DNA from 4 places in the Pseudomonas sp. GW821-FHT09C10 genome. Region 3 is predicted to be linked to each of the others. Evidence: predicted binding sites of a transcription regulator. Region 3 holds the regulator's gene; each other region holds the start of a gene.
What was found. The regulator FliA, encoded in region 3, starts transcription of late flagellar genes. The targets are predictions, from matches to a motif close to CTAAAGTTTNNNNNNNNNNNGCCGNTAA.
Positions count from the first base shown of each region.

Region 1: a site for FliA is predicted at 5,335-5,362, ahead of AC07OT_RS22365 (methyl-accepting chemotaxis protein). Genes of this name have one in related genera too.
Region 2: a site for FliA is predicted at 5,874-5,901, ahead of motA (flagellar motor stator protein MotA). Genes of this name have one in related genera too.
Region 4: a site for FliA is predicted at 2,738-2,765, ahead of flgM (flagellar biosynthesis anti-sigma factor FlgM). Genes of this name have one in related genera too.

Region 1 is NZ_JBWKPE010000012.1:174,869-182,635, reverse strand. It holds gene ccoP (cytochrome-c oxidase, cbb3-type subunit III) at 1-630, opposite strand, end outside; gene AC07OT_RS22385 (cbb3-type cytochrome oxidase subunit 3) at 627-827, opposite strand; gene ccoO (cytochrome-c oxidase, cbb3-type subunit II) at 831-1,439, opposite strand; gene ccoN (cytochrome-c oxidase, cbb3-type subunit I) at 1,450-2,874, opposite strand; gene AC07OT_RS22370 (alpha/beta family hydrolase) at 2,954-3,646, shown strand; gene AC07OT_RS22365 (methyl-accepting chemotaxis protein) at 3,740-5,305, opposite strand; gene AC07OT_RS22360 (CPBP family intramembrane glutamic endopeptidase) at 5,409-6,200, opposite strand; gene AC07OT_RS22355 (DMT family transporter) at 6,626-7,486, shown strand; gene AC07OT_RS22350 (DMT family transporter) at 7,517-7,767, opposite strand, start outside.
Region 2 is NZ_JBWKPE010000011.1:97,541-105,307, reverse strand. It holds gene AC07OT_RS20730 (NAD(P)H-hydrate dehydratase) at 1-281, opposite strand, end outside; gene queG (tRNA epoxyqueuosine(34) reductase QueG) at 345-1,409, shown strand; gene AC07OT_RS20720 (trimeric intracellular cation channel family protein) at 1,406-2,020, opposite strand; gene orn (oligoribonuclease) at 2,196-2,738, opposite strand; gene rsgA (small ribosomal subunit biogenesis GTPase RsgA) at 2,847-3,878, shown strand; gene motB (flagellar motor protein MotB) at 3,928-4,950, opposite strand; gene motA (flagellar motor stator protein MotA) at 4,954-5,805, opposite strand; gene AC07OT_RS20695 (HDOD domain-containing protein) at 5,973-7,508, shown strand; gene AC07OT_RS20690 (rhodanese-like domain-containing protein) at 7,567-7,767, shown strand, end outside.
Region 3 is NZ_JBWKPE010000012.1:25,561-33,327, reverse strand. It holds gene flhA (flagellar biosynthesis protein FlhA) at 1-853, shown strand, start outside; gene flhF (flagellar biosynthesis GTPase FlhF) at 866-2,182, shown strand; gene fleN (flagellar synthesis regulator FleN) at 2,288-3,121, shown strand; gene fliA (RNA polymerase sigma factor FliA) at 3,118-3,858, shown strand; gene AC07OT_RS21645 (chemotaxis response regulator CheY) at 4,029-4,403, shown strand; gene AC07OT_RS21640 (protein phosphatase CheZ) at 4,422-5,210, shown strand; gene AC07OT_RS21635 (chemotaxis protein CheA) at 5,222-7,447, shown strand; gene AC07OT_RS21630 (protein-glutamate methylesterase/protein-glutamine glutaminase) at 7,496-7,767, shown strand, end outside.
Region 4 is NZ_JBWKPE010000003.1:139,954-147,720, reverse strand. It holds gene AC07OT_RS07645 (MFS transporter) at 1-951, shown strand, start outside; gene AC07OT_RS07640 (flagellar brake protein) at 1,012-1,761, opposite strand; gene AC07OT_RS07635 (flagella synthesis protein FlgN) at 1,858-2,328, opposite strand; gene flgM (flagellar biosynthesis anti-sigma factor FlgM) at 2,377-2,700, opposite strand; gene flgA (flagellar basal body P-ring formation chaperone FlgA) at 2,842-3,606, opposite strand; gene AC07OT_RS07620 (chemotaxis protein CheV) at 3,699-4,631, shown strand; gene cheR (protein-glutamate O-methyltransferase CheR) at 4,673-5,500, shown strand; gene flgB (flagellar basal body rod protein FlgB) at 5,809-6,216, shown strand; gene flgC (flagellar basal body rod protein FlgC) at 6,220-6,663, shown strand; gene flgD (flagellar hook assembly protein FlgD) at 6,680-7,405, shown strand; gene flgE (flagellar hook protein FlgE) at 7,437-7,767, shown strand, end outside.

The sequences.
Region 1 (7,767 bases), 150 kb from region 3:
GGCCAGGTCGTGGCGCACATAGGCGGCGACGTTTTTCACGCCGTCGTCGCCGAGCATGTCACCCCAGGCCGGCATCGCCGCGTGGCGACCGTTCATGATGGTGGTCTTGATCGCTTCGGCCGAACCGCCCCAACGCCAGATGTTGTCAGCCAGGTTTGGAAAGCCGAATGCGCCCTTGGCATCCGAGCCGTGGCACACCGCGCAGTTGGAGGCGAACAGACGGCCGCCCATTTTCAACGCTTGCGGGTCTTTGGCGACTTGTTCCACGGGCATGGCCGAGAATTTGGCGAAGATCGGCCCGAACTTGGTGTCGGCCTTGGCCATCTCCTTGTCCCACTCCTTGGCCGAGGTCCAGCCGTCTTCATAGCCCGGCAACACGCCTTTCCAGTTGCCCAGGCCCGGGTAGAGGACCAGGTAGCCGACCGCAAACACCAGGGTGCCGGCGAACAACATGAACCACCACTGGGGCAGGGGGTTGTCGTATTCCTCGATACCGTCGAAGGCGTGGCCCATGGTCTGGTCGACACTGCCCTTGGTCTCGCCCTTGCGGGTACCGATCAACAGCCAGGTCAGGCCGATCAGGCTGCCGAGGGTCAGTACGCAGATCCATGTACTCCAAAAGGTAGTCATGGCCGGTTGCTCCTTGTTACAGGCTCTTCTTGAGCGTCGGTTGGAGAGGGTTCATCGGCGAAGGGCAGCAGGCGCGCCTGCTCGAATTCCGCATTGCGCCGGTTGTTGAACACCCACAGCGACAGGCCGATAAAGGCGATGGCGACCACCAGCGTGCCAAGGCCGCGGATGGTGCCCGCATCGAATTCAAATCCCATGGCTCACCTCTTGCTCTTGATGGCAGTGCCGAGTACTTGCAGGTACGAAACCAGCGCGTCCATTTCGGTCTTGCCCTTGAGGCTGGCCACGGCGCCACTGATGTCGTCGTCGGTGTACGGCACGCCGAGGGTGCGCATCACGTTCAACTTGGTCTCGGTGTGGCTGCTGTCGACCGCCGCCGTGACCAACCACGGGTAGGCCGGCATTTTCGACTCAGGCACGACGTTGCGCGGGTTGTACAAGTGCGCGCGGTGCCAGTCGTCCGAGTAGCGTGCGCCGACGCGCGCCAGGTCAGGCCCGGTGCGCTTGGAGCCCCACAGGAACGGGTGGTCCCACACGCTTTCACCGGCCACCGAGTAATGGCCGTAGCGCTCGGTCTCGGCGCGGAACGGGCGGATCATCTGCGAGTGGCACTGTACGCAACCTTCGCGGATGTAGATGTCGCGGCCTTCCAGTTGCAGCGCGGTGTAGGGCTTCATGCCTTCCACCGGCTTGTTGGTCACGTCCTGGAAGAACAGCGGGACGATCTGGGTCAGGCCGCCGATGCTCACGGCGAGCACCATGAGCAGCATCAGCAGGCCGACGTTCTTTTCAATCGTTTCGTGTTTCATCACTGACTCCTCAGGCCATCTGCGCGGCAGGTGCGGCTTCGACAGGTTGTGCCGAGCGCACGGTGCGCCATGTGTTGTAAGCCATCAGGAACATGCCGCTGAGGAACACCGCACCGCCCACCAGCCGCACGATGAAGCCTGGGTGGCTGGCCACCAGGGTTTCGACGAAGGAGTAGGTCAAGGTGCCGTCTTCGTTGATCGCACGCCACATCAGGCCCTGGGCGATGCCGTTGACCCACATCGAGGCGATGTAGAGCACGGTGCCGATGGTGGCCAGCCAGAAGTGCGCGTTGATCAGGCCGAGGCTGTACATCTGCTCGCGACCGAAGACTTTCGGGATCATGTGGTACAGCGCGCCGATGGAGATCATCGCTACCCAGCCGAGGGCGCCGGCGTGTACGTGGCCGATGGTCCAGTCGGTGTAGTGGGAGAGGGCGTTGACGGTCTTGATCGCCATCATCGGACCTTCGAAGGTCGACATGCCGTAGAACGCCAGGGACACCACCAGGAAACGCAGGATCGGGTCGCTGCGCAACTTATGCCAGGCACCCGACAGGGTCATCATGCCGTTGATCATGCCGCCCCAGCTCGGCGCCAGCAGTACCAGCGACATCACCATGCCCAGGGACTGTGCCCAGTCCGGCAGCGCGGTGTAGTGCAGGTGGTGAGGACCGGCCCAGATGTACAGGGTGATCAGCGCCCAGAAGTGCACGATGGACAGGCGATAGGAGTACACCGGGCGCTCGGCCTGTTTCGGCACGAAGTAGTACATCATCCCGAGGAAGCCGGCGGTGAGGAAAAAGCCTACCGCGTTATGCCCGTACCACCACTGCACCATGGCATCCGTCGCACCGCCGTACAGCGAGTAGGACTTGGTCAGGCTGACCGGGATTTCCAGGTTGTTGACGATGTGCAGGATCGCCACGGTGATGATGAACGCACCGAAGAACCAGTTACCGACGTAGATGTGCTTGGTGTTGCGCTTCATCACCGTGCCGAAGAACACGATGGCGTAGGCCACCCAGACGATGGTGATCAGGATGTCGATCGGCCATTCCAGCTCGGCGTATTCCTTGGAGCTGGTGTAGCCCAGGGGCAAGCTGATCGCGGCCAGGAGGATGACAAGTTGCCAGCCCCAGAAGCAGAACGCGGCGATTTTCGGCGCGAACAGCTGGGTTTGGCAGGTACGCTGCACCGAGTAGAAGGAGCTGGCGAACAGCGCACAGCCACCGAACGCGAAGATCACCGCGTTGGTGTGCAGTGGGCGCAGGCGGCCGAAGCTGGTCCAGGGCAAGTCGAAGTTGAGCGCGGGCCAAACCAATTGGGCGGCGAGAAAAACCCCGAGCCCCATGCCGACGATGCCCCACACCACCGTCATAATGGCGAATTGGCGGACCACCTTGTAGTTATAGGCGGTACTTAAAGTAGTGTTCATGGTTCCCCATCCACGGTTCAACCCAAGCAAATGCGGCACTTGGGCTGGAGTTATAGGCAGACTGAATAGCGAGGCAAGCATGGGCAAAGAGCACAAGGCCAGTATTGACGGGGATCAATGGGCGCAGTGTGTGCGGGAACACGGGTGGCTTTGGGATGTCGCGTCGGGCCGTGCTTCGGGTGATTGCGTGACGTTGATCCTGGCCCATGGCGCCGGCGCACCGATGGACTCATCCTTCATGAACGACATGGCTGCACGCCTTGCCGGGCATGGCGTCAACGTGTTGCGCTTCGAGTTTCCCTATATGGCCCAGCGCCGGGTGGACGGCGGCAAACGCCCACCCAACCCGGCGCCAAGACTGCTGGAAGCCTGGCGCGGGGTGTATGCCGAGGTGCGACGTCATGTCGCTGGGAAACTGGCCATTGGCGGCAAGTCCATGGGCGGGCGCATGGCGAGTCTGTTGGCGGACGAATTGGCCGCCGACGGGCTGGTGTGCCTGGGGTATCCGTTCTATGCGGTGGGCAAACCGGAGAAACCACGGGTCGAGCATTTGGCCGGGCTGAGCACGCCGACGCTGATCGTGCAGGGCGAACGGGATGCCCTGGGCAATCGGGGGGCGGTGGAGGGCTATGATTTGTCGCCGAGCATCGAAGTGATGTGGCTGGTGGCGGGAGATCATGATTTGAAGCCGTTGAAGGCTTCGGGGTTTACGCATGAGCAGCATTTGGAGGCTGCGGCCGTGCAGGTGGCTGAGTTTCTCAGCGCCTGTTAGGGCCAATCGGGAGCAAGCCCCCTCCCACATTCGACCGCATTCCAAGGGATGTACGCGGTTAACTGTGGGAGGGGGCTTGCTCCCGATATCGGTCTACCGGTTGAAACGCTCGACCAACGAATACTGGGTATTCGCCGTATGCGTCAGCTCTTCACTCAACTGCGCCGAGTTCATTGCCTGCTCCGAGGTCTCGTCCGCCAACAGCGCAATGGTGCTGATATTGCGGCTGATCTCTTCGGCCACCGAGCTTTGCTCTTCGGTGGCGGCCGCGATCTGGGTGGTCATGTCGGTGATATGCGCCACCGCTTCACTGATGCCCACCAATGCCTGGTCCGCCTCCATCACCCGCGCCACGCCTTCTTCGGCCTGGCGATGCCCGGTGTCCATGGTTTGTACGGCAGCGGCAGCGGTTTGCTGCAGCTTGGCGATCAGGGCGTGGATCTGCCCGGTCGACTCAGCCGTGCGCTGCGCCAGTTGGCGCACTTCATCGGCGACCACCGCAAACCCACGGCCCATCTCACCGGCTCGCGCCGCTTCAATGGCGGCGTTGAGCGCCAGCAGGTTGGTCTGGTCGGCAATGCCTTTGATCACGTCGACTACGCCGCCGATCTCGTCGCTGTCCTTGGCCAGTTGGGTGACGGTCACGCCCGTTTCCCCCACGGCCACCGACAGACGTTGAATCGCCTCGCGGGTTTCCCCGGCAATATCGCGACCGCGACCGGTCAGGCGATTGGCTTCCTGGGTCGCGTCGGCCGTGCGCTGCACGTGGCTGGCCACTTCCTGGGTGGTCGCCGCCATCTGGTTGACCGCCGTGGCCACCTGCTCGGTTTCCACGCGCTGGCGTTCCAGGCCGCTGGAGCTGTTATGCGCCAGGGTATTGGACTGCGCCGCCTGGTCGTTGAGGTGCTCGGCGGTGTCCTGCAAGCGCGTCAGGCAGGTCTTCAGACGTGCCTCCTGGCTGAGGATCGACATCTCCAGGCGCGCCTGGGCACCACGGCTGTCGGTGTACATCTGCGCGATCAACGGGTCGGAGGTGGTCTGTTCGGCCAGGCGCAGCAGGCGCTTGAGGCCGCGCTGTTGCCAGCTCAGGCCCAGCAGGCCCAATGGCACCGACAAACCCGCCGCCAGGGCAAAGCCCCAGTGGGAGTTGAGCGACGCACCGATCATGAAGCTCAACTGGCTGATCAGGATAAACGGCAGCCAGTCCTGCAACACCGGCAGCCACTTGTCCCGCTGGGGAACGGCCGACTTGCCCTGGTTGATGCGTTGGTAGAGCGCTTCGGCACGGCGGATCTGCTCGGCGGTGGGCTTGATGCGCACCGATTCGTAGCCGATCACCTGGTTGCCTTCGAAGACCGGCGTCACATAGGCGTTAACCCAGTAGTGATCGCCCGTCTTGCAACGGTTCTTAACGATGCCCATCCATGGCAAGCCTTGTTTGAGCGTGGTCCACATATGCCCGAACACGGCCGCTGGCACGTCCGGGTGACGGACCAGGTTGTGCGGGGCACGCACCAGTTCGTCGCGAGAGAACCCACTGATTTCGACGAATGCGTCGTTGCAGTAGGTGATCACGCCTTTGGCATCTGTGGTGGAGATCAACCGTTGCTGAGCGGGGAAGGTACGTTCGCGCTGGGTAACGGGCTGGTTATTACGCATGATTGTTCAATCCGCAAGGCTTTCATTGGGTATCGGCGGTAACGGGGGTTTATTTAACTTATTTTTGCAACAATCGGCGGGTTGGTCATTCCTCGAGTGGATATCAACCCGCCAGCATCGGATAGGTAAACAACCCGAAGTGAAGCAGATTCAAGCCAAAGTGCGTGGCAATCGCCGCACCCAGCCCGCCAAACCGATACGCCAGGCCGTAACCGACCCCGGCGATGCCCGCCAGCAGCACCCATTGCCACCCTGCACCCAGGTGCACCAGGCCGAACAGCAGCGATGCCAGCAGCAGCGCGAGGTTTTCGCCGTAGGGCAACTGTTTGAAGCGTCGGCTCAAGCCGCCTTGAATGTAGCCACGGAACAGGGCTTCTTCCACCAGGGTCACCAGCAACAGGTTGTTGAGTACCCACAGCCAGGCCTGGTCCGGCCATTTCGGCGCCCAACTGATCACGCCCAGCAGGGTTGCGCCACCCAGCGCAACGATGGCGGTAAGGGTCAGTACCAACGCGGTGACGCAGATCCACAGGCGCAACGGACGCCGCGCCACAATCCACGGGCAGGCCAGCAACAACCAGAAACCAATCAGCGGCTTGTCCTGGTTCAGGTACATCGAGAACGGCACGGCATCGGGGGTGAAGCGCTGCGGGGCAATGCCGCGACCGTTATGGAACCCCGGCAGCCAGTGCATCGCCAGGCCTAGCGCCAACACGATAAACAGCCCGTGACCCAGGTAACGCGCCCACGGCGTGCGCTGCTGGCGTACGGCATAGCCGGCGATCAACAGCAGGGCGACGGACACCAGCGCCAGTGCGCCCAGTTGCCCGTAGGCCAAGGCCAGCACATAGCCGATGGAAAGAAGCGCCAGGTACAGCCAGGGCAGTGGGAGCATGGAGGAATCCTTGGAAAAAACCGGTCGGCATTATAGCGATGACCTGCGTGCCGAAACGTGAAAACGCCTCCCCGCAAAAGGGCTTGGGCAAGTGATTGCAAAACATGTCATCGGCTGGTTATAGTCCTTGCGTCCTTATTCCTTCAAAAAGATCAGCACATGCCAGCTTCCCTGCGCATAGCGGTAGTCGATTCAGCGGTCAACGCTGTGCGCGTGCCGTGCGCGAACAAGCAGCCTGTGCAGATCAGTCACTACCCCCCACCTGTCAGTAGCACGCCGGTGTACGCAGTCGTATCACCGCCGGGTGTTGGCATTTCGGGCTGATCGGCACGTTGTTGTGCCCGCTCTGCCTGCCTGAAAAAAACTACTGAATTTCAGCCTCTGCGGCTGAATCGGCTTTTTTTGCCTGATTACAGGTGGTAACCATGTCCGTTCTTTCGAAACACTCCGTGGCCGCGGCGGCCTCGACGAGCCTGTTTGTCCTGCTGTGGAGCAGCGGGGCGATCTTCTCCAAACTGGGCCTGGCCCATGCTTCGCCCTTCGCCTTCCTGCTGATCCGTTTTGCCATCGCCCTGGCGGGGCTGGTGATCCTGGTGCCGGTCCTGCGGTTGAAACTGCCGCGTCCCGGCAAGCCCATGTTGTACGCGGCGGCAACCGGGTTGGTATTGCTGGGGGCCTATCAGATTTTCTATCTGCTGGCCCTGGACCTCAGCGTCACCCCCGGCGTCATGGCGACCATCATGGGGGTGCAGCCGATCCTCACCGTGGTGCTGATGGAGCGCCAGCGATCCTGGCGCCGGATGTTCGGCCTGAGTCTGGGCTTGGCCGGGCTGATCATGGTGGTCTACCAAGGCATCGGGCTGGCGGGCATGTCCCTGGCCGGGATGCTGTTCGGGCTGCTGGCTCTGGCAAGCATGACCTTCGGCTCGATCATGCAAAAGCGCATCACCGACAACCCCCTCGGCACCCTGCCGGTGCAGTACCTGGCGGGGCTGCTGTTGTGTTCGGTGTTTGTGCCGTTCCAGCCGTTCCACGTTGAACACAACGCCGGCTTTTACCTGCCGGTGCTGTGGATGGGCCTGGTGGTGTCGTTGCTGGCAACGCTGTTGCTGTACCGCCTGATCGCCCGGGGCAACCTGGTGAATGTCACCAGCCTGTTCTACCTGGTGCCGGCAGTGACGGCGGTGATGGATTACCTGATCTTCGGCAATCGGCTCGCGATGCTGAGCCTGTTGGGGATGGGCTTGATCATCATTGGGCTGGTCTTCGTGTTCCGCAAAAACTGATGCCCCCCGTAGGTGCCGGCCAGCCGGCGCCTACGGTTTTCGAGGCCGCAATACCAGCCACAACGCCCCGGCAATCAACACGCCGCCATATAAATGCGCCATTGATAACGGCTCGTCGAGCAACAACGCCCCCCACAACACGCCGAACGGCGGGATCAGGAAGGTGGTGGTCATCGACCTCACCGGCCCAATCGCGGTGAGCAGCCGAAAGTACAACACGTACGCAAACGCCGTACACACCAGCCCCAACCCCAGCAGCGACGACCAGACCTGCCAGCCAC
Region 2 (7,767 bases), on a different contig from region 3:
TGGTTGGCCGAACTCACGCCGACGCTCATGACTTCCGGCAAACGGGCCAGCGCGGCCGGCACGTGCTCAAGGCGAGTGGCCAGGGACACCATGCCCGCGCCACTGCGCAGGGCGCTTTCGGCACTCAACAGCGCGGCACCGCCAAAGCCACGGTCGCCGCCAATCATCAGCAGGTGGCCGAACTGGCCTTTATGGGCGTCTGGGGAACGCGCAGCCAGTTGCGGCAAATGGCCGTGCAACAAAGGCTGAACGTCGGTTATTTCGTGTTTTGTCTGCGGCATGCGTCTTCAAGCTCCGATGTCTGGCAGAATTATACGCATCTAACCTGTGGTTTCCCGTGTCTCATGCCCGCTATTACCTCCGATCTGCCCGCCCTCGCCCAATCGATCAAAGACTGGGGCCGCGAGCTGGGCTTTCAACAAGTCGGCATCAGCGGCCTGGACCTGGCCGAGCATGAACACCATCTGCAACGCTGGCTCGACGCGGGCTACCACGGCGAGATGGACTACATGGGCGCCCATGGCAGCAAACGCTCGCACCCGGACGAACTGGTGCCGGGTACCCTGCGCGTGGTGTCGCTGCGCATGGATTACCTGCCCGGCGACACGCAGATGGCGCAACTGCTGGCAAAACCGGAAAAAGCCTACATCTCCCGTTATGCCCTGGGCCGCGACTACCACAAGCTGATCCGCAAGCGCGTGCAGCAGTTGGCCGACCGCATCCAGGCGCAGATCGGCCCTTTCGGCTTTCGCGCCTTTGTCGACAGCGCGCCCGTGCTGGAAAAGGCCATTGCCGAACAAGCCGGCCTTGGCTGGATGGGTAAAAACACCCTGGTGCTCAATCGCAAGGCCGGCAGTTATTTCTTCCTCAGCGAACTGTTTGTCGACTTGCCGCTGCCCGTGGATCCCCCCCACGCCACCGAGCACTGCGGCCGCTGCACCGCTTGCCTGGACATCTGCCCGACCAATGCGTTCGTCGGTCCCTATGTACTGGACGCACGACGCTGTATTTCCTACCTGACCATCGAACTCAAGAGCGCAATCCCGGAAGACCTGCGCCCGCTGATCGGCAATCGGGTATTCGGCTGCGATGACTGTCAGATCGTTTGTCCGTGGAATCGTTTCGCACGCCCCACTGCCGAAAGCGATTTCAAGCCACGGCACAACCTGGATAACGCGGAACTGGCGGAGCTGTTCATGTGGGATGAGGATAAATTCCTCAGCAGTACCGAAGGCTCACCGTTGCGCCGTGCCGGTTACGAGCGCTGGCTGCGCAACCTGGCGGTGGGCCTGGGCAATGCGCCGTCTAGCATTCCGGTGCTGGAAGCCTTGAAGGCACGTCGGGATTACCCGTCGGAGCTGGTGCGCGAACATGTGGAATGGGCGCTGAACCAGCACGCATCGCGCTAGTGCACGTCGTCGTTGTAGATGAACTTGGGCATTTCCCAGTGAAAACGGATCGCCAGCAGGCGCAATAGAAAGCCGCTGAACAGGGTCAGTAGAATCGCCTGCTCGCTGGGCAGTTCCAGGTAGAGGCACAGCAGGTAGAACCAGGCGGCGAGGAATGACACGCTGGCATACAGTTCACGGCGGAAGATCAGCGGAATGTCGTTGCAGAAGATATCCCGCAGAATGCCGCCGAAGACGCCGGTGATCACCCCGCTGACCGAGGCCACCAGCATGCCGTGGCCCATTTCCAGGGCGGTCATGCAGCCGATCAAGGTGAACGCGACCAGGCCCACGGCATCCAGCGCGAGGAACAGCGAGCGCAGGCGACGCATCAAGGGTGCGATAAAGATCGTCACCAGCGCCGCGATGGAGGTCAGCACCAGGTATTCCGGGTGCTTGACCCACGTCAGCGGGTAGTGGCCGAGCAATACGTCGCGTACCGAGCCGCCGCCCAATGCCGTCACGCAGGCGATCAGCACCACACCAAACCAGTCCATGCCGCGCCGGCCGGCGGACAACGCGCCGGTCATGGCTTCGGCGGTGATGGCGATGAGGTAGAGCATCAGCAGCATGAAGGCGATCCTTGTAGTGAGCGGGCTTGCCCCGCGCTGGGCTGCGCAGCAGCCCCAAATACTTGGCGATGATATCTATAGGGAAAAATGCGGCAACAGCAGTGGGGCCGCTACGCAGCCCAACGCGGGGCAAGCCCGCTCACCACAGAAAGCCCGGACACAGCAAGAAACCGTTTCAAGCCTTGATGAAATGCTTGCGGTAATGCTGCAGCTCGGCGATCGACTCGCGAATATCATCCAGCGCCAGGTGGGTGCTGCCTTTATGGAAGCTGTCCTTGACCTCCGGCGCCCAGCGCGCAGCCAGTTCCTTGAGCGTGGACACATCCAGGTTGCGGTAGTGGAAGTAGCTTTCCAGCGCTTTCATATGGGTATAAAGGAAGCGACGATCCTGGCAGATGCTATTGCCGCAGATCGGCGATTTACCCTTGGGCACCCACTTCTCCAGGAAGGCAATGGTTTCGGCTTCGGCTTCGGCCATGCTGATGCGGCTGTCACGCACACGCTGGGTCAGGCCGGAGTTGCCGTGGGTGCGGGTGTTCCACTCGTCCATGGTGGCGAGCACGGCGTCGCTGTGGTGGATGGCGATCACCGGACCTTCGGCCAAGGTGTTGAGGTTGCTGTCGGTGACAATGGTCGCCATCTCGATGATGACGTCGGTGTCAGGGTTCAGACCGGTCATTTCCAGATCGATCCAAATCAGGTTCTGTGGGTTTTGCATGGCTTGATTCTCTTGGCACCTTGGCGTAGCTGCGCAGTTTAGCAGGCGGGGCCGTGCTAGACTCGCGACCGTTTTACCCAACCTTTGCATTATCGACACGGAACACCAATGGCCAAACGCCAGCTCAATCGTCGCCAAAACTGGCGCATCGAAAAGATTCAAGGTGAACGCGCCGCCCGCGCCGCCAAACGTGAATCCTCCGCCGTGGAAGCGCTCGAGGGCGGCGACCTGGGCCCCGAACAGACGGGCCTGGTAATCGCGCACTTCGGTGTGCAGGTCGAAGTCGAGGCGCTGGAAGGCGAACTCGCGGGCCAGGTGTTCCGCTGCCACTTGCGTGCCAACCTGCCTGCGCTGGTCACCGGCGACAAGGTGGTCTGGCGCGCCGGCAACCAGGGCATCGGCGTGATCGTCGCCCAACTGCCGCGCACCACCGAACTGCGCCGCCCCGACAGCCGTGGCCAGCTCAAGCCGGTAGCGGCCAACGTCGACATGATCGTGATCGTGTTTGCACCGCTGCCCGAGCCCCATGCCAACCTGATCGACCGCTACCTGGTGGCGGCCGAGCATGCCGGCATTCGCCCGTTGTTGCTGCTGAACAAATTCGACCTGATCGACGAGCAGAATGCCCCCGCGCTCAACGCGCTGCTGGCGGTCTACCGCACCCTGGGCTACCCGGTGCTGGAAGTCTCGGCCCATCACGGCAATGGCATGGAACAGCTGCAACAGCAGTTGGACGGACGTATCAGCGTCTTTGTCGGCCAGTCGGGCGTAGGCAAATCCTCGCTGGTCAACAGCCTGCTGCCGGAAGTCGATACCCGCGTGGGCCCGCTGTCGGAGCTGTCCGGCCAGGGCACCCACACCACCACCACGGCGCGGCTGTTCCACTTCCCGGGCGGCGGTGAGTTGATCGACTCCCCGGGCATCCGTGAATTCGGCCTCGGCCACGTCAGCCGCAGCGACGTGGAAGCGGGCTTTATCGAATTCAACGACCTGATCGGCACCTGCCGCTTCCGCGATTGCAAACACGATCGCGAGCCGGGCTGCGCCCTGCTCAAGGCCTTGGAAGACGGCCGCGTGCAGCAGCAGCGGATGAACAGCTATCGGTCGATTATTGCGAGCTTGCCGGAAAGCAGTTACTAAACTGGCGAAACAACAAGGCCGCGATCATCGCGGCCTTGTTGTATATGGCTTAGGAACCCGTCCCCGGCACCGTAGGATCTTTCACCCCACCATCATCAAACAGGTTCAGCTTCTGCCGCAGTTCATGGGCCGGCAATGGCTCCTGCCCTGGCGGGATGGCGTTAGGGTCGGCCGGCACTTCACCTGGCCCGCCCGCTCCCTGGGTTGGCACCGGCGGCGCGACATGTTGGTCACCTTCAATCGCACGCTGGGCCTTTTTGGTCAGCACGACGATATCGATGCGGCGGTTGATCGGGTTGAACGGATCCTTGGGGTCAAACAGCTGCGAGGACGCAAAGCCCACCACGCGCGCGACTTGCGGGTCGGGGTAGCTGCCGGCCACCAGTGCCCGACGCGCGGCGTTGGCACGGTTGGCGGAAAGCTCCCAGTTGCCGAAGTCACCCTGGCCCGCGTAAGGCTTGGCATCGGTGTGGCCGCTGATGCTGATCTTGTTCGGCACCGCCTTGATGGTGTCGGCCATGGCCAGCAGGATGTCTTCAAAGTACGGTTTCAAACGCGCGCTGCCAGAGTCGAACATCGGCCGGTTGGCGGCGTCGGTGATCTGGATACGCAAGCCATCCGGGGTGATCTCGAACGAAATCTGATCCTTGAACTTCAGCAGTTGCGGGTTTTCCTCAACCTTGGTCTGCAACTCTTGCAGCAACAGTTCAAGACGCTCCTGCTCGACCTGCTCGGCCATGGCTTCGACGGTATCGCGCTCGATCGGGATTTTTTCCTGCGGTGCTTCGGTTTTGACTTCCGGGTTGATGGTGCGCTCAGGCGCCAACTGCGGCGAACCGCCCAGGTCGATCACGAAGGGCGTGCCGCTTTCCGAGAAGCCAATCGGGTCTTTGAAGTAGCCGGCAATGGCAATCTTCTGTTCGGGCGTGGCGGTGGACATCAGCCACAGCACCAGGAAGAACGCCATCATCGCCGTGGCAAAGTCGGCGAAGGCGATTTTCCAGGCGCCGCCATGGTGCCCCGCAGCGAAGCGCTTGACGCGCTTGATGATTATCGGCTGGTTGTTTTCCATGGCTTAGCGACCGCGAACCGCTTGTTCCAGCTCGGCGAAACTTGGGCGATGCTTCGGGTACAGCACCTTGCGACCGAACTCCACCGCCAACGAAGGCGGCATGCCGGAAGCGGACGCCACCAGGCTGGCCTTGATCGATTCGTACAGGTTGATTTCTTCCTTGGCGTCGTGGGCCAGGGAGGTCGCCAGCGGGCCGAAGAAGCCGTAGGCCGCGAGAATACCGAAGAAGGTACCCACCAGCGCCGCACCTACGTGCATGCCGATAGCCGCCTGGTCACCTTCGCCCAGGGAGGCCATGGTTACCACGATACCCAGTACCGCCGCGACGATACCGAAGCCGGGCATGCCGTCGGCTACACCGGTCACGGCATGGGAAGGATGCTCCAATTCTTCCTTGAGGCTGAACAATTCCATGTCGAACAGGCCTTCAAGCTCATGGGGAGCCATGTTGCCGGAGGACATGATGCGCAGGTAGTCGCAGATGTAGGCGGTCATGCGCTCATCTTTGAGCACGGCCGGGTACTTGGCGAAAATCGGGCTGGCCGCGGCGTCTTCGATGTCGGCCTCGATGGCCATCATGCCTTCGCGGCGGCTCTTGTTGAGGATCTCGTAAACCAGGCCCAGCACTTCCAGGTAGAACGTGTGTGTGAAGCGCGAACCGAACATGCTCAGCGACTTCTTGATCACGTGCATGGTCATGTAGCCGGGGTTCGCCTGCAGGAAGGCACCCAATGCCGCACCACCGATAATCATCACCTCGAAAGGCTGGATCAGTGCCGCAATTTTACCGTGGGACAGGACGTAGCCGCCGAGCACGCTCGCGAAGACGACGATAATGCCGATAATTTTAGCCATAGGAGATGAGTACTTGCGCCGTCGGGTTCATGGACATATTTGGGGGAACTGAAAAACTCTTGTTCTACTTATCGGCAAAACTGCGCCAGACTATAGCCCGTTAAGGCGAAAAGCCAGTTCGGCCCGCTCCGGGTGTGTTGACCGCAAGTGATGATCGCGCCCCAATCATGGCTAATGAAACGACAGTCCCAACTGCAAAACCTGCTTCTCTAGCCGCTTGGATCAAGCGCCTGGACGAAGTGCTGCTGCCTGTTCCACAGGCCAGCCATGACCGCGTGTGCAAAGCCATCCGCGATAGCCGCAGTTCGTTGCGAGATATTGCCGAGCTGATGCAAAACAGCCCGGCCCTCGTACTCAGCGTCATGCGCGAGGCCAACAGCCACACCCATGGCAGCCTGACGGCGCCGGCGGAAAACCTCGAAGTGGCGCTTAACCGCCTGGGCCTCAAACGCGCCGAGGAACTGCTGGCACGCCTGCCGTCGGTGCCGGCCCATGAAATTCCCGTAGCGCTGCGCCAGCTGTTGCTGGTCAGCCAGCACGCCTCGCAACAAGCCAATGGATTGTTCGGCAGTCGCCTGGCGCGGCTGTGGCAGGACATTCACTGGGGCAGCCTGCTGTTTCTTTCACCGCTGTGGCCGATGGCCGTTGCCTACCCCAAGCTCCTGGAAGAATGGGAACTGCGGGTCATCCACAAAGGCGAGTCGGCACGCAAGGTCGAACAGGCATTGTTCGGCGTGCGCCTGCTGGACCTGTGCCTCGGCCTGACCGAGACCTGGCACCTGCCGATCTGGGTATCCCAGGGGTATACCTTGCTGCGGACCGAGCAGCGCTTGCTGGTCAAGGCCCTGCACATCGCCCGCGAAGACGACCCTCTTCGTCACCAGCAATTGCTCGACGCCGATCCCAACCTGCGCCGCTGGTTGAATCAGCCGGCCAATACGGTGCTGCTGGCCAACGGCCTGGCGATGTCGGCCCAGGAGTCCTGGACCTGCCCGCACACCCAGCGCTGGCAGTACCTCACCGCGTTGTACCTGCAACAGCCCCTGGGCGAGGTGCAGCAACAGGTGCACCAGCAAGCCGTCACCAGCGCTCGCAGCACCTTGATGCCCGACCTCTGGCACCCGGCGCTGTCGCTGATCTGGCCGTGGCATGTGCACAAGATTCATCGCGGCCTGCTGCCTGCACCACCGCCCACCGCCGAAGCCCTGGCTGTCTGGCGCAAGCGTTGTACCGAACTGCTGGTAGAGCCGAGCCGCTTTGCCAACGCCATGCATTTGACCACGTGCGCCAAGGAGGCCCTGGTGGCCAGCGGCATGCAGCGCGTCATGCTGTTCATGGCCGATCGTGCCCTGAGCACCTTGCGCGTACATCAGGCCGACGGCCTGCCGAAGGACGCCGCCAACCTGAGCCTGGATGTGGTCAACAGCACGCTGCTGCAGCGCCTGCTGGAAAAGTCCGCCCAGGTGCGCCTCACACCGGAAAACCACGCCCAGTTCTCGGCACTGCTGCCGCCGATCCTGCGCCGCCTGTTCACCGGCGAGCACCTGTTGTTGCGGTCCATGAGCTGCAACGGTCGCGTGGTGATGGTGATGGTCGCCGACCAGGGCGGCGGGCCGTTCTCGGAAACCACCGTGCAGGCCTTCGGTAAAACCGCCCAATGCATCGAGAAAGCCCTGCACAGCTTTACCAACCGCAGCGCTTGATGCTTGCGCTACAATCGCCGTCCTTTAATCGCCAACATTTGTGCCCAGGAGACCTCACATGCCTGACTTCTCTGGCTTGCCGCTGGTGATCGAGTCCAGTGACCTGCTCGCTCAACTGGATGCCGAACACCTGATTCTGGTGGACCTCACCAGTGCCGCCCGCTACGCCGAAGGGCACATCCCCGGCGCGCATTTCGTTGACCCCAAGCGCACCCAGCTGGGCCAGGCGCCGGCACCCGGCCTGCTGCCCGGCAAGGCC
Region 3 (7,767 bases):
CTACCGCCTGACCCTGATGGGCGTGATCCTGGCCGAAGCCGAGATCTACCCGGACCGCGAGCTGGCAATCAACCCCGGCCAGGTGTTCGGCACCCTCAACGGCATTACCGCCAAAGATCCGGCTTTTGGCCTGGAAGCGGTGTGGATCGAAATCAGCCAGCGCAGCCAGGCGCAGTCCCTGGGCTACACCGTGGTGGACGCCAGTACCGTGGTCGCCACCCACCTCAACCAGATCCTGTACAAGCACTCCCACGAGCTGATCGGCCACGAAGAAGTCCAGCAATTGATGGGTTTGCTGGGCAAGGCCTCGCCAAAACTGGCAGAAGAGCTGGTGCCGGGCGTGCTGTCGTTGTCGCAATTGCTCAAGGTGCTGCAGGCGCTGCTGGCCGAACAGGTGCCGGTACGCGACATTCGCAGCATTGCCGAGGCTATCGCCAACAATGCCGCCAAGAGTCAAGATACCGCCGCGCTGGTGGCGGCGGTGCGTGTCGGATTGTCCCGCGCCATCGTGCAAAGCATTGTAGGGCTTGACTCCGAGCTGCCTGTGATCACCTTGGAACCAAGGTTGGAACAAATATTGCTCAATAGTATTCAGAAGGCAGGACAAGGCCAGGAAGAGGGCGTTCTGCTGGAGCCAAGCATGGCTGAGAAACTGCAGCGTTCGTTGATCGACGCCGCACAGCGCCAGGAAATGCAGGGCCAACCGGTGATTCTGCTGGTGGCGGGTCCGGTCCGGGCGATGTTGTCGCGGTTTGGACGTCTGGCAGTACCGAATTTGCACGTTTTGGCTTATCAGGAAATTCCTGACAACAAGCAAGTGACTATCGTCGCGACAGTAGGGCCCAACGGCTGAGGGTAGTGGGTTATGCAAGTTAAGCGTTTTTTCGCCGCCGATATGCGTCAGGCCATGAAACTGGTCCGCGATGAGCTGGGCGCCGATGCCGCGATTATCGGTAATCGTCGTATTGCCGGCGGTGTCGAGCTGACGGCTGCCCTGGACTACACCCCCTCGGCATTGGCGCCGCGTGTGCCGAACATGGAGCTCGAAGACGAGCTGCGCAAGACCGCTTCGCGCATCGTCTCGGCCCAGGCTGAACTGAGCATGCGTGGCGACAGCGATGCCTCCACCAATCGCCAGTTGTTCGCCGGCCTGCCGCTGACCGCCGCCGAGCCGCTGGTTGAGCCAACGTTCATCGAACCGCCGCGTCCTGCCGCGCCAGCCCCGGCTGCAGCAGTCGACCAGCGTGTCTTCGACTCGATGCGTTTTGAACTCAACGGCCTGCGCGAGCTGCTGGAAGTGCAACTGGGCTCGCTGGCCTGGACCCAACTGCAAGGCAGCAAACCGCACCAGGCCAACCTGTGGCGCCGCCTGCAACGCATCGGCCTGTCCGGCCCGTTGTCCCGCGACCTGCTGGCCCTGACCACCGAAATCGAAGAGCCTCGCCAGGCCTGGCGCATGTTGCTGGCCCACCTGGCGCGGATGATCGCCACCCCGGAAATCGAACCCCTGGAAGAGGGCGGTGTGATCGCCATGGTTGGCCCTGCCGGCATGGGCAAGACCACCACCCTGGCCAAGCTGGCGGCGCGCTATGTGCTCAAGTACGGCGCGAACAACATCGCACTGGTGAGCATGGACAGCTACCGCATCGGCGCCCAGGAACAGCTCAAGACCCTGGGCCGTATCCTCAATGTGCCGGTCACCCACGTCGACCCGGGCCAGTCCCTGGCCAACGCGCTCGATCCGTTGCTGCGCAAGCGCGTGGTGCTGATCGACACCGCCGGCCTGCAGGCCAGCGATCCGGCGTTGCGCCTGCAACTGGAAAGCCTGGCCGGGCGTGGCATCAAGTCGAAAAATTACCTGGTGCTTGCAACCACCAGCCAGAAACAGGTTCTTACCGCTGCGTACCATAGCTACAAGCGTTGCGGTCTGGCCGGCTGCATCCTGACTAAACTGGATGAAACCGCCAGCCTGGGCGAAGTGTTGAGCCTGGCTATCAGCCATGAACTACCGGTTGCCTACCTGACCGACGGGCCGCGGATCCCGGATGATTTGCATCTGCCGCGCCGTCATCAGCTGGTCAGCCGCGCCGTCAGCGTGCAAATGCAAGAAGAGCCTAGCGAGGAAGCGATGGCCGATATGTTCGCCGACCTTTACCACAACCCGGCAAAACGGGTGGGTTGAGGTGCGATGAACACCGTGAAATGTACCTACATCGATGGTCTGCAAGCGATTCACGCGGCCAAGCCATGTAGCCTGCGTCTAAGCAAGACAAGGTAAAGAAATAAAATGGGCAGCATGCATCCCGTACAGGTGATCGCGGTGACCGGCGGCAAAGGTGGCGTCGGGAAAACTAACGTGTCAGTGAATTTGTCCCTGGCCCTGGCAGAGCTTGGCCGTCGCGTCATGCTGCTGGATGCTGACCTGGGGCTGGCGAACGTCGACGTTCTGCTGGGACTGACGCCCAAACATACCCTGGCCGATGTGATCGAGGGGCGCTGTGAGCTGCGCGACGTGCTGCTCCAGGGCCCTGGCGGGATCCGCATCGTGCCGGCCGCCTCCGGTACCCAGAGCATGGTGCACCTGAGCCCGGCGCAGCATGCCGGCCTGATCCAGGCATTCAGTGACATTGGCGACAACCTCGACGTGCTGGTGATCGACACCGCCGCCGGGATCGGCGAGTCCGTGGTCAGCTTCGTGCGCGCGGCGCAGGAAGTCTTGTTGGTGGTCTGCGATGAACCCACCTCGATCACCGACGCCTACGCCCTGATCAAACTGCTTAACCGTGACTACGGCATGAACCGCTTCCGCGTCCTGGCCAACATGGCCCAGAGCCCGCAGGAAGGCCGCAACCTGTTCGCCAAGTTGACCAAGGTCACGGATCGCTTTCTCGATGTCGCCTTACAATACGTCGGTGCAGTTCCCTACGACGAGTGTGTGCGCAAGGCTGTGCAAAAGCAGCGTGCAGTCTACGAAGCGTTCCCTCGTTCCAAGTGCGCATTGGCGTTCAAGGCTATTGCCCAGAAGGTCGATACCTGGCCGTTGCCTGCCAACCCTCGGGGGCATCTGGAGTTTTTCGTCGAGCGATTGGTGCATCAGACGAGTGCAGGACCGGTGCTATGACAGCGAACGGCTATAACGCTTACAAGAAATCTGCCCGTGACAGCCAGGGCGAGTTGATCGAGCGCTATGCGCCACTGGTCAAGCGCATCGCCTATCACCTGCTGGCACGTCTGCCCGCCAGCGTCCAGGTCGAAGACCTGATCCAGGCGGGCATGATCGGTCTGCTCGAAGTGTCGACCAAGTACGACGCGAGCAAGGGCGCGAGCTTCGAGACGTATGCGGGTATCCGCATCCGTGGCGCGATGCTCGACGAAGTGCGCAAGGGTGACTGGGCGCCGCGTTCGGTGCACCGCAATACACGCATGGTCAGTGACGCAATTCGTGCAATTGAAGCAAAAACCGGTCGCGACGCTAAAGATCACGAAGTTGCGGCCGAACTCCAATTGAGTCTCGACGATTATTACGGGATTTTGAACGATACCTTGGGCAGCCGCCTGTTCAGTTTCGACGACCTGTTGCAGGACGGCGAACACGAAGGGCTGCACGAGGACGGCGCGAGCGCGCATATGGAGCCGTCCCGTGACCTGGAAGATGAGCGTTTCCAGGGCGCGTTGGCGGACGCCATTGCCAACTTGCCGGAGCGCGAGCGGTTGGTATTGGCGCTGTACTACGACGAAGAGCTGAACCTCAAGGAAATCGGTGAGGTCCTGGGGGTCAGCGAATCCCGTGTCAGCCAGTTGCATAGCCAGTGCGCGGCCCGCTTGCGGGGGCGTCTGGGAGAGTGGCGAGCGCGCTGACAGGCAGTGTGGGGAGCATTGCAAAGCGATACCGCGAAGGTGATAGGCCTTCGCGGGCTCGGGCCGTGGTGCCCTTGGCAGTCCTTTTTGTGTAATGCCTGTTGATTGAAATGGCGCGTCCAGGTGCTGGGCGCGTTTAAGACTGCTTGGAGGTCGAATTGGACAAGAACATGAAAATCCTCATCGTTGATGACTTCTCAACGATGCGGCGGATCATAAAAAACCTGTTGCGTGACCTTGGGTTCACAAACACGGTCGAGGCGGATGACGGCCTTACGGCGATTCCGATCCTCAACAGCGGGAGCATCGACTTTCTGGTAACGGACTGGAACATGCCGGGCATGACCGGCATCGACTTGTTGCGCCACGTGCGTGCCGACGAAAAATTGCGCAGCCTTCCCGTGTTGATGGTGACCGCCGAAGCCAAGCGTGAACAGATCATCGAAGCCGCCCAGGCCGGGGTCAACGGTTACGTGGTCAAACCATTCACTGCACAGGCCTTGAAAGAGAAGATCGAAAAGATCTTCGAACGCATCCACGGCTGATGCCATCGCGGGGGAGCTATGGAGCATAAAGAAACGTCACAGGGAGACTTTGAGTCGACCCTGAAAAAGCATGCTCACCAGTTGGTTGACAGCCTTGAAAAAGGCCAGTTCGGCGACGCGGTGCAGTTGATCCATGAGCTCAACCAGACCCGTGACCGCGGCCTGTACCAGGAAGTGGGCAAGCTCACACGCGAGCTGCACAGCGCGATCGTCAATTTCCAGATTGACCCGCACATGCCCCAGGCCGAAGAGATTTCGCAGATCACCGACGCCACCGAACGCCTGTCCTATGTGGTCAGGCTGACCGAGGCGGCGGCTAACCGCACCATGGACCTGGTGGAAAACGCCACGCCCCTGGTCAACGGCATGGCCACGGAAGCCCACGCCCTGAGCGTTGACTGGGGCCGCTTCATGCGCCGTGAAGTCGGTGCGGAAGAGTTTCGTGAGCTGGCCCGTCGGGTCGAAGGGTTCTTGTCACGCAGCGAGCAGGAAAACCGCATGGTTTCCAGCAACCTCAATGACATTCTGCTCGCCCAGGATTACCAGGACCTGACCGGTCAGGTGATCAAGCGTGTGACCCAGTTGGTCACCGAAGTGGAAAGCAACCTGCTCAAATTGGTACTCATGGCCGGCCAGGTCGACCGTTTTGCCGGCATCGAACATGACCGCGAAGCGATCCTCTCTGAAAAAGATCCACAAAAACATCTCGCCAAGGGTGAAGGTCCGCAGATTCATGCCGATAAACGTGAAGACGTTGTGTCAGGTCAGGATGACGTAGATGACCTGTTATCCAGTTTAGGCTTCTAAGGAGCACCCACATGAGCTTCGGCGCCGATGAAGAGATCCTTCAGGATTTCCTTGTAGAGGCCGGCGAAATTTTAGAGCAACTGTCCGAACAACTGGTCGAGCTGGAAAGCCGCCCGGATGATGCGAACCTGCTCAATGCAATTTTTCGCGGTTTTCATACTGTAAAAGGGGGCGCCGGCTTCCTCCAGCTCCATGAGCTGGTGGAGTGCTGCCACATCGCCGAGAACGTGTTCGACATCCTGCGCAAGGGTGAGCGTCACGTTGATTCGGAGTTGATGGACGTGATTCTCGAAGCACTGGATGCGGTCAACGGCATGTTCAGCGAAGTGCGCGAGCGTGCCCCGATCACCGCAGCCACTCCGGAACTGCTGGCCGCCCTGGCGCGCTATGCAGAGCCGGCCGACACCTCGGCAGCGCCGGTGGTCGAAGCCGCACCCGAGCCGGAACCGGTGGCGGAGCCTGATGTGACGGACAGCGAGTTCGAGCAACTGCTCAGCTCCCTCAGTGCCGTCAAGGCCGAAGCCGAAGCGCCGGCTGCGGTTGCCCCGGCTGCCCCGGCTGCCGCGCCGACCAGCGAGGACATTACCGACGCTGAGTTCGAGTCCCTGCTCGATCAATTGCACGGCAAGGGCCAGTTCGCTGCCGACGCCGTGGCGCCTGCCGGTGCCGCCGCCGATGCTGCGGATGCGCCTGCCGCTTCTGCCAGCACCGACATCACTGACGATGAATTCGAAGCGTTGCTCGACCAGTTGCATGGCAAGGGCACCTTCGCGGCCGATGCCTTGCCGGCCGTCGCCGCTACGGCTGCGGCCCCGGCATCACCCGCTGCCGGCGCCAAGCCTGCGGACGATGGGTTGATCTCCGATCACGAATTCGAAGCACTGCTGGACGATCTGCACGGCAAGGGCAAGTTCACCGAAGTCGCCCCGGCCGCTGCTGCAGCCACGGCGGCACCGGTTGCCGCCAAAGCCGCCGCGCCCGCCGCCAAGCCTGCGCCTGCGCCGGCTGCTGCCCCGGCTCCAGCGCGTGCCGCTGCCGCACCGGTCGCGGAAAAACCGGCCAGTGAGGCCGAAACCACCGTGCGGGTCGATACCGCGCGGCTGGACGACATCATGAACATGGTCGGCGAGCTGGTACTGGTGCGTAACCGCCTGGTGCGCCTGGGCCTGAGCAGTGGCGATGAGGCCATGCAGAAGGCCGTGTCGAACCTCGACGTGGTCACCGCCGACCTGCAGACCGCGGTGATGAAAACGCGCATGCAGCCGATCAAGAAAGTCTTCGGTCGCTTCCCGCGCCTGGTTCGCGACCTCGCGCGCCAGCTGAAGAAAGAGATCAACCTGGAACTGGTGGGTGAAGAAACCGACCTCGACAAGAACCTTGTCGAGGCCCTGGCCGACCCGCTGGTCCACTTGGTGCGCAACGCTGTCGACCACGGTGTCGAAACCCCGGAAGAACGCGAGGCCTCGGGCAAGTCCCGTGGCGGCAAAGTGATCCTGGCGGCCGAGCAGGAAGGCGACCACATCCTGCTGTCGATCACCGATGACGGCAAGGGCATGGACCCGACCATCCTGCGCAATATCGCGGTCAAGCGCGGCGTGATGGACAAGGACGCCGCCGACCGCCTGACCGACACCGAGTGCTACAACCTGATCTTCGCCCCCGGCTTCTCGACCAAGACCGAGATTTCCGACGTGTCGGGCCGTGGCGTGGGCATGGACGTGGTGAAGACCAAGATCAGCCAGCTCAACGGCTCGATCAACATCTACTCGACCAAGGGCCAGGGCTCCAAGATCGTCATCAAGGTGCCGTTGACCCTGGCGATCATGCCGACCCTGATGGTGATGCTGGGCAACCAGGCATTCGCCTTCCCGCTGGTCAACGTCAACGAGATCTTCCACCTCGACCTGTCGCGCACCAACGTGGTCGACGGCCAGGAAGTGGTGATCGTGCGGGACAAGGCGTTACCCCTGTTCTACCTCAAGCGCTGGCTGGTTGCATCGGCAGCCCATGAAGAGCAGCGCGAAGGCCATGTGGTGATCCTCTCCGTGGGCACCCAGCGTATCGGCTTTGTCGTCGATCAACTGGTGGGCCAGGAAGAAGTGGTCATCAAGCCTTTGGGCAAAATGCTGCAGGGAACCCCGGGCATGTCGGGCGCGACCATCACCGGTGACGGTCGGATCGCGCTGATTCTCGATGTTCCGAGCATGCTCAAGCGTTACGCCGCTCGGCGTATTTGATTCTGGTGGGGCAGGGCGGTATTGCCCGCCCCACCTAACGGAGTGTTTATGGCAGTCAAGGTCCTGGTGGTGGACGATTCGGGTTTCTTCCGCCGCCGCGTCTCGGAAATTCTTTCCGCCGATCCAAGCATCCAGGTGGTCGGCACGGCCACCAACGGCAAAGAGGCGATTGATCAAGCCATTGCGTTGAAGCCGGACGTGATCACCATGGACTACGAGATGCCGATGATGGATGGCATCACGGCAGTCCGGCACATCATGCAACGCTGCCCGACCCCGGTATTGATGTTCTCCTCGCTGACCCACGAAGGCGCCCGAGT
Region 4 (7,767 bases), on a different contig from region 3:
TTGGGCCAGTTGATACTGGTGATGCATCCCCAGCTTGGCCTGGAGTTGCTGATGCTGGTGGCGCTGTGCTTCGCCTTGTGCCTGGTGCCGGTGGCCATGACCCGACGCATTCACCCGGCGGCCTTGCATCCTGCGCCGATGGAGCCGCGCTTCTTTATCAAGCGTGTGCCGCAGTCGCTGAGTACGGTGTTGGGTGCGGGGTTGATCGTCGGTTCGTTCTACGGTCTGGCGCCGCTGTATGCCTCTCAGCAAGGGTTGAGCACTGAGCAGGTGGGCCTGTTCATGGGTAGCTGCATTTTTGCCGGGTTGCTGGTGCAGTGGCCGTTGGGCTGGTTGTCGGATCGTTATGATCGCGCGCTGCTGATCCGCTGCTTCGCCTTGTGCCTGGCGGTGGCGGCACTGCCGTTGGCAATCATGACCCAAGTGCCGCTGGAAGTGCTGTTTGTGGCGGGCTTCCTGTGTTCTCTCGTGCAGTTTTGCCTGTATCCATTGGCGGTGGCGTTTTCCAACGACCATGTAGAGGGGGATCGCCGGGTATCGCTGACGGCCATGCTGCTGGTGACCTACGGTATCGGCGCCAGTGTCGGGCCGTTGCTGGCGGGTGTGGTGATGAAGCTGTTCGGCAGCCAGATGCTGTATGCGTTTTTCAGTCTGTGCGCGCTGATCCTGGTGTGGCGAATCCGGCCTAAGGCGGTGACCAATCTGCACCAGGTGGAAGATGCCCCCCTGCATCACGTGGCAATGCCCGACAGTATGTCGAGTTCACCGCTGGTGGCGGCGCTGGACCCGCGGGTGGACGAGCAGGTGGTGCAGGAGCAGATGCAGACTGTCCCCGATCCCGAGCCGCAGGTCGATCCGGAGCTGCCGGTGGATGAGCCCGCCTTCGAAGGACCACCCGAGCCTCTGGGGCCGGACGAGCATCCCCACGAATTGAGCAGGGCGCGCCCCTGAAAGCAAAAACGGGCAGATCCCAAAGGGGGCTGCCCGTTTTTTTGCTGCGATGGTTAAGGATCAAAAATCGTCGTCTTTGTCGAACCGTCGTGCTTCACGCTGCAGCTGGTACACAAAACGCTCGACCTGGCGTTGCACCAAACCACTCATGTTGTGGAAGCGCACACCGGCAAAGGTCGTGTTGATCCTTTCCTCGAAGTGCAGGTATCGCAGTTCGACGGCGGTGGTCATGCTGCCAAACGGCAGGGCTGCGATAAATCGGTCGTAGACCTGGCCCAGTTGCAGGCGCTCGGAAATATCGCCTTCAAAACGCAATTTGCAGCCGGTGGCGGAAATATCCAGCAGTTTGCCGTTGATCGGCAACTGAAGCTTTTCGCCGCCCAGCTCGATATTCACCAGTTGCGCCAGCTTCAATGCGGCGCGGAAGGCATTGCGGCGCTGATGGTAGACCACCTCGTCCGGCAGGCTGCCGGTGTAGATACGGTGCCCGCCTTTTTCGCTGATGGTCAGGGTGCCATTGCTTTCCCAGGCGACGCGTACGCCATCATGGAAACCTTCGATGCGAAAGGGTTCGCCGTTTTCGAGGTAGCGCTCGCCGTCGCGGGGGATCATTTCGTCCAGCGCCAGCGAGTTGCTGTCGCGGTTGACATCCACCAGGTAGCTCTGGAAGCGCTGGCTGCGTTCGTGGAAAGTGATGATCAGCGGGTCATGGCTGTCTTGCAGCATCCGCAAGGTGCCGGCGATTTCCAGAGGCGTGGTGAGGACCTTGGGTGGCTGCGGGGCATCTTCCGCATTAAGGGCGTTGAACACGGTTCTTCCATCTCCAGACAAAATACGACTACACGCAAGAACCGGCATTTTGCCAGCATGTGGCGGGCCTTGGATAGGGCGCGCTGTAAACCGGTGTCAGGCTTGGCTGCGGGTGCTTGGCTTGACCAGGCGCGAGGTGGAGCCCTGGGCGTTATAGAGTGCCGGAGGCTCTCCGCCGTGGAGTATACGCAACTGGTTGGCGGTCGTAGCTTGCTGAAGCTGGATCGACTGACCGTTAAGCAGGTTGGCTTCCTGGCACTGGGCGAGCAATTGGTTGAGTTCTTTGCTCTGGCTCAGCAGTTGATCGCCGACCGAGGAGTGGCTGGCCAACTGCGCCAGGCCGTCGTGGTCTGCCGGCAGGCCGAGGCTGATGAGGATCTGGCTGCGTTTTTTGCCGTGCTGTTCCAGCAGGACGATCAACGACTGCTTGCGTGCCAGAATTTCTTCCAGCAGCGGCATGTCCCGGCCATAGAGGGCCAGTGATTCTTCTTTGAGCAGCTCGAGCAATTGTTGCGTCGGCGCTAGATCATCAATGATCAGTTGAAGCAAATGTTCGTCGTGATGCATGGCTGGCCTTGGGTTTTAAGCGTCCAAAAGCCCTGCGCAGGCCTTTGCCTAGCGCTCGGCTTCGAAGTTAAGCAGCTTGCTGGCTACACGGTTGCTGTCGACTTTATAGCTGCCATCGGCGATCGCCTGTTTCAATTCGGCCACGCGGGCTTTATTGACGACCGGTTGATCGCGCAGCGAGTCAGTGACCTTCTGCAACTGTTGAGCCTCATTGCTCAGGTGTACGGATTCCCCGCTTTGGCTGGCACTGGCCTGTTCTGCCTTGGCGGGCAGCGCCGGGGCCTTGGCTTCTACGCTGTCCTTGGGACTGGTAGTGCGCGTAGTGCCTGACGTCGTCGGGGTGTTATTCAAACGGCTGAAATCGATGACCATGATAAAAAAACCTCTGGGTATTTGGACGCTTGCCATGTTTTCGGCCATACCCGGACAAACTTTAGGCGCGAATGACAATAAATCTCCGCACGGGGCCTCTCGTGCACAGTGTAGGAAAACCCAGCGTCCTGTACCAGTAATCTATAAAGCGACCTCGACTTGCCCTGGGGCTGTTACTCGCGCCTTGATCACGCGGTTGGAGTTGAGGTTCTTGACGCGAATCTGTTCGCTCATGCCGCCGTTGGACAGCGCTTCGCCCGGCATTTTCACATTCAAGCCGCCGCTGCTCGCGGAAATCACCACCTGGTCGCCCTTGCGGATGACCTCCGCCTGTTCCAGGTGCACCAGGGTAATCACCTGATCGGTGACCACTGGTCGGGTCAATCTCTGCCCGATGGCCTGGTCCAGGGATGTCAGGTAGCCCTGGCTGATCTGGCTGATGTCGCGCTCACGCAGTACGACATCCTCGAAATCGATGATGCCCGTGCGCTTCAGTGGGCGTGCAACCACCACCACATCACGGAACAATTTGACCTGGGCCGGTACGAACACGGTCCAGGGCGAGGCGCCTTCGCAGCGTACCTTGACCGTTACGCGCCCGATGGGTTGGGCGGGACTTTCCAGGGTCGCTGTCAATTCCTTGTCGCACATCGGCATGCGCAGACGCGGGTCCAACTGGTTGACCTGGATTTCATAACGCCCCGGCGTCTGTGTGGTTGCCAGATAATCTTCTACAGTGAACTCAAGAAAGCCTTGAGTGACGCCGATAAGTAGATCAGGCAAGGTGAGGTTCTCTGCACGGGCCGTGGTGCCCAGGCTGAAGGCAAGCAGCGCCAGCGGTGCGCAGAGCGATCTGCAAAACCGTGTCAGGTGAAGGCGTCGGGAAACTGTCGTTGTAATGTCCATAATTGAACAAATAGCAAAGCTCGTGCCGTTTTAGTGTTGGGGCGCGCCGCCCTTGTAGGTATAGCCAAAGGTTTTAGCGTAGGAGTCATGGCATGGCAGGAGTAATGGATTCAGTAAACCAGCGTACACAGCTGGTAGGGCAGAATCGCCTGGAGTTGCTGCTGTTTCGCCTGGATGGCAAGCAGCTGTATGGCATCAACGTATTCAAGGTGCGGGAAGTGCTGCAATGTCCCAAGCTGACGATCATGCCCAAGTCCAGTCCGGTGGTGTGCGGTGTGGCGAATATTCGTGGTGCGACTATCCCGATTCTTGACCTGGCCCTGGCCACCGGCTCGGCCGGCCTGCAGGATCGCGAGAACCCGTTCGTGATCATTACCGAGTACAACACCAAGACCCAGGGTTTCCTGGTGCGCTCGGTGGAACGCATCGTCAACATGAACTGGGAAGAGATCCATCCGCCGCCCAAGGGCACCGGTCGCGATCACTACCTCACGGCGGTGACGCGGGTCGATAACCAGTTGGTCGAGATCATCGACGTGGAGAAGATCCTCGCCGAAGTGGCGCCCACCTCGGAGTCGATTTCCGTGGGAGTGGTCGACGCCGAAACGGCGCACAAGGCGGTCTCGCTGCGTGTACTGACGGTGGATGACTCCTCGGTAGCGCGCAAACAGGTGACTCGTTGCCTGCAAACCGTCGGCGTGGACGTTGTCGCCCTCAATGACGGGCGCCAGGCATTGGATTACCTGCGCAAGCTGGTGGATGAAGGTAAGAAGCCGGAAGAAGAATTCTTGATGATGATCTCTGACATCGAGATGCCGGAAATGGACGGCTATACCCTCACTGCAGAGATACGCAGCGATCCACGCATGCAAAAACTGCATATCATCCTGCATACTTCGTTGTCGGGCGTATTCAATCAGGCGATGGTCAAGAAAGTCGGTGCCGATGACTTCCTGGCCAAATTCCGCCCTGATGACCTGGCATCCCGGGTAGTCGACCGGATCAAGGCAGCAGATCACGGCTAGGGTTTTCCCCTGGCGGTCATACGATTTTAGAGGCGGTATCAGTGTCTACGGGTAATTTGGATTTTGAACAGTTCCGGGTCTTCCTGGAAAAAGCCTGTGGCATATTGCTCGGTGAAAACAAGCAATACCTGGTATCCAGCCGTCTTAACAAACTGATGGAGCAGCAGGGCATCAAGTCCCTGGGCGAGTTGGTTCAGCGGATCCAGGGGCAGCCGCGCAGTGGCCTTAAGGAGATGGTGGTCGATGCCATGACCACCAACGAAACCCTGTGGTTTCGCGATACCTACCCCTTTGAAGTGCTCAAGAGCAAAGTGCTGCCGGAGGCCATCAAGGCCAGCCCGGGCCAGCGCCTGCGTATCTGGTCGGCCGCCTGCTCTTCGGGTCAGGAACCGTACTCGATTTCGATGTCCATCGATGAGTTCGAGCGGACCAACATGGGCCAGCTTAAAGCCGGGGCGCAGATTGTCGCCACCGACCTGTCCGGCACCATGCTCACCAACTGCAAGACCGGTGAGTACGACAGCCTGGCCCTGGGCCGTGGCTTGTCCCAGGAACGTTTGCAACGCTACTTCGACCCGAAAGGGGCAGGGCGTTGGGCGGTCAAGGCGCCGATCAAGAACCGTGTGGAGTTTCGCTCGTTCAACCTGCTCGACAGCTACGCCAGCCTGGGCAAGTTCGACATGGTGTTCTGCCGCAACGTGCTGATCTACTTTTCGGCCGAGGTGAAGAAAGACATCCTGTTGCGCATCCACGGCACCCTCAAGCGTGGCGGCTACCTGTTTCTCGGTGCATCCGAGGCGCTCAATGGTTTGCCGGATCACTTCCAGATGGTGCAATGCAGCCCTGGGATCATCTACCAGGCGAAATAATCAGGCCAAATAATAATGTGGGAGGGGGCTTGCGCCCCGATAGCGGTGTATCAGTGATAGAGACATCAACTGATCAGCCGCTATCGGGGGCAAGCCTCCTCCCACATTTGTTTCTGCGGCAAAGTTGAAGAAAGCGGCAACTCCCCATTGCCGCTTTACTGGCGCCACGCGGAAACCCGTTGCCGCTTTTCTGGCATTGCCGCCGGCAAGCTCCTCGCAACCCCTTGATTTACGGGGGTATCAGATATTGGCATGCGCCTTGCTATAACCCTGTTAACGAACAGCAGGTCAGCCTAAAGGTTTCCGCCATGAGCATCAGCTTCGATAAAGCGCTCGGTATCCACGAACAAGCCCTGGGCTTCCGCGCCCAGCGTGCCGAAGTCCTGGCCAACAACATTGCTAACGCCGATACCCCGAACTACAAGGCTCGGGACCTGGATTTCTCTGCCGTGCTCGCCGCACAGCAGGACAAGACCAAGAACGGCACCTTCGCCTTGAATATGACCAACAGCCGTCATATCGAAGCGCAAGGCCTGAGCAGTGGGGACGAGTCGTTGCTGTATCGCACGCCGATGCAGCCGTCGATCGACCAGAACACCGTCGACGCCCAGCTGGAGCAATCGGCCTATGCCGAGAACTCGGTGAACTTTCAGGCCAGCTTTACCCTGCTCAACAGTAAATTCAAAGGGCTGATGTCAGCCCTGCGTGGAGAGTAAGCCATGTCCCTGTCCAGTGTTTTCAATATTGCCGGCAGTGGCATGAGCGCGCAGACCACGCGCTTGAACACCGTCGCCAGTAACATCGCCAACGCCGAGACCGTGTCTTCGAGCATCGACCAGACCTACCGCGCCCGTCACCCGGTGTTCGCCACCATGTTCCAGGGTGGCCAGAGCGGTGGCAGCGATTCGCTGTTCCAGAACCAGGATGCTGCCGGCCAGGGCGTGCAGGTCCTCGGTGTGGTCGAAGACCAGAGCAACCTCGAGGCCCGTTACGAGCCGAACCATCCTGCCGCGAACGAAAAGGGTTATGTCTATTACCCCAACGTCAACGTGGTCGAGGAAATGGCAGACATGATCTCCGCCAGCCGCTCGTTCCAGACCAACGCGGAAATGATGAACACCGCCAAAACCATGATGCAGAAGGTCCTGACCCTGGGTCAGTGATAAGGGGCGCCAAATAATGGCCATCGTTGATACCACGACCAATACGGCAGTCCAGGACCTTTTCAACTCCAAGGTCAAGACCGCCACCGACAACACCACCGTCGCCGACGCTACCAAGACGGCGACAGGCAGCCAGTCCCTGGGCAAGGATGCGTTCCTGCAATTGCTGGTGACCCAACTGAAAAACCAGAACCCGCTGTCGCCTCAGGACAACGGTGCGTTCGTGGCCCAGCTGGCGCAATTCAGCAGCCTGGAAGGCATCAACACCCTGAACGACTCGGTCAATGCGATCTCCAGCAACTTCAGCTCGTCGCAGGCGCTGCAGGCTTCGTCGCTGGTGGGGCGCTCGATCATCACCCAGACCAACAAGGCCTTGGTGGACACGAGCAAGAGCATGACCGGTTCGGTGGCGGTGACTGCGGCGACAGGCAACGTCTCGATCAAGATCTCCGATAAAGACGGCAACGTGGTGCGCACTATCGATATGGGTGCCCAAAGCGCGGGTTCGTCCGACTTCATCTGGGATGGCAAGAACGACAAGGGCGAGGTCGCCCCAGCCGGCACCTACACCTTCGCGGCGACGACCAAGAACGACAAGGGTGAATCGGTGGCCATGGCGACTTCGTTGCCGGCAACGGTGACCAGTGTGACGTTGAGCAAGACCGGCGGCGAAATGCTGCTGAACCTTGCAGGTGGCATGGGCAGCGTCAAGCTGTCGCAAATTCAGACTATCGGTACATAGAGCCGGCTAAATACGGCAGAGGGAGAGAAACATGTCTTTTAATATCGGCCTTAGCGGCCTCTATGCGGCCAACAAACAACTGGACGTAACCGGCAACAACATCGCCAACGTTGCGACCACTGGCTTCAAGTCGTCCCGTGCGGAATTCGCGGATATCTACGCCGCGTCCAAACTGGGCACCGGCCAGAACAGCATCGGCAACGGTGTGAACCTGGCAGCGGTGTCCCAGCAGTTCACCCAGGGTGACGTCAACAACAGCGGCGGCGTGCTGGACATGGCGATCCAGGGCGGTGGCTTCTTCGTGCAGAAGGGCAGCGATGGCTCGCTGGAGTACACCCGTAGCGGTGCCTTCCGTGCCGACA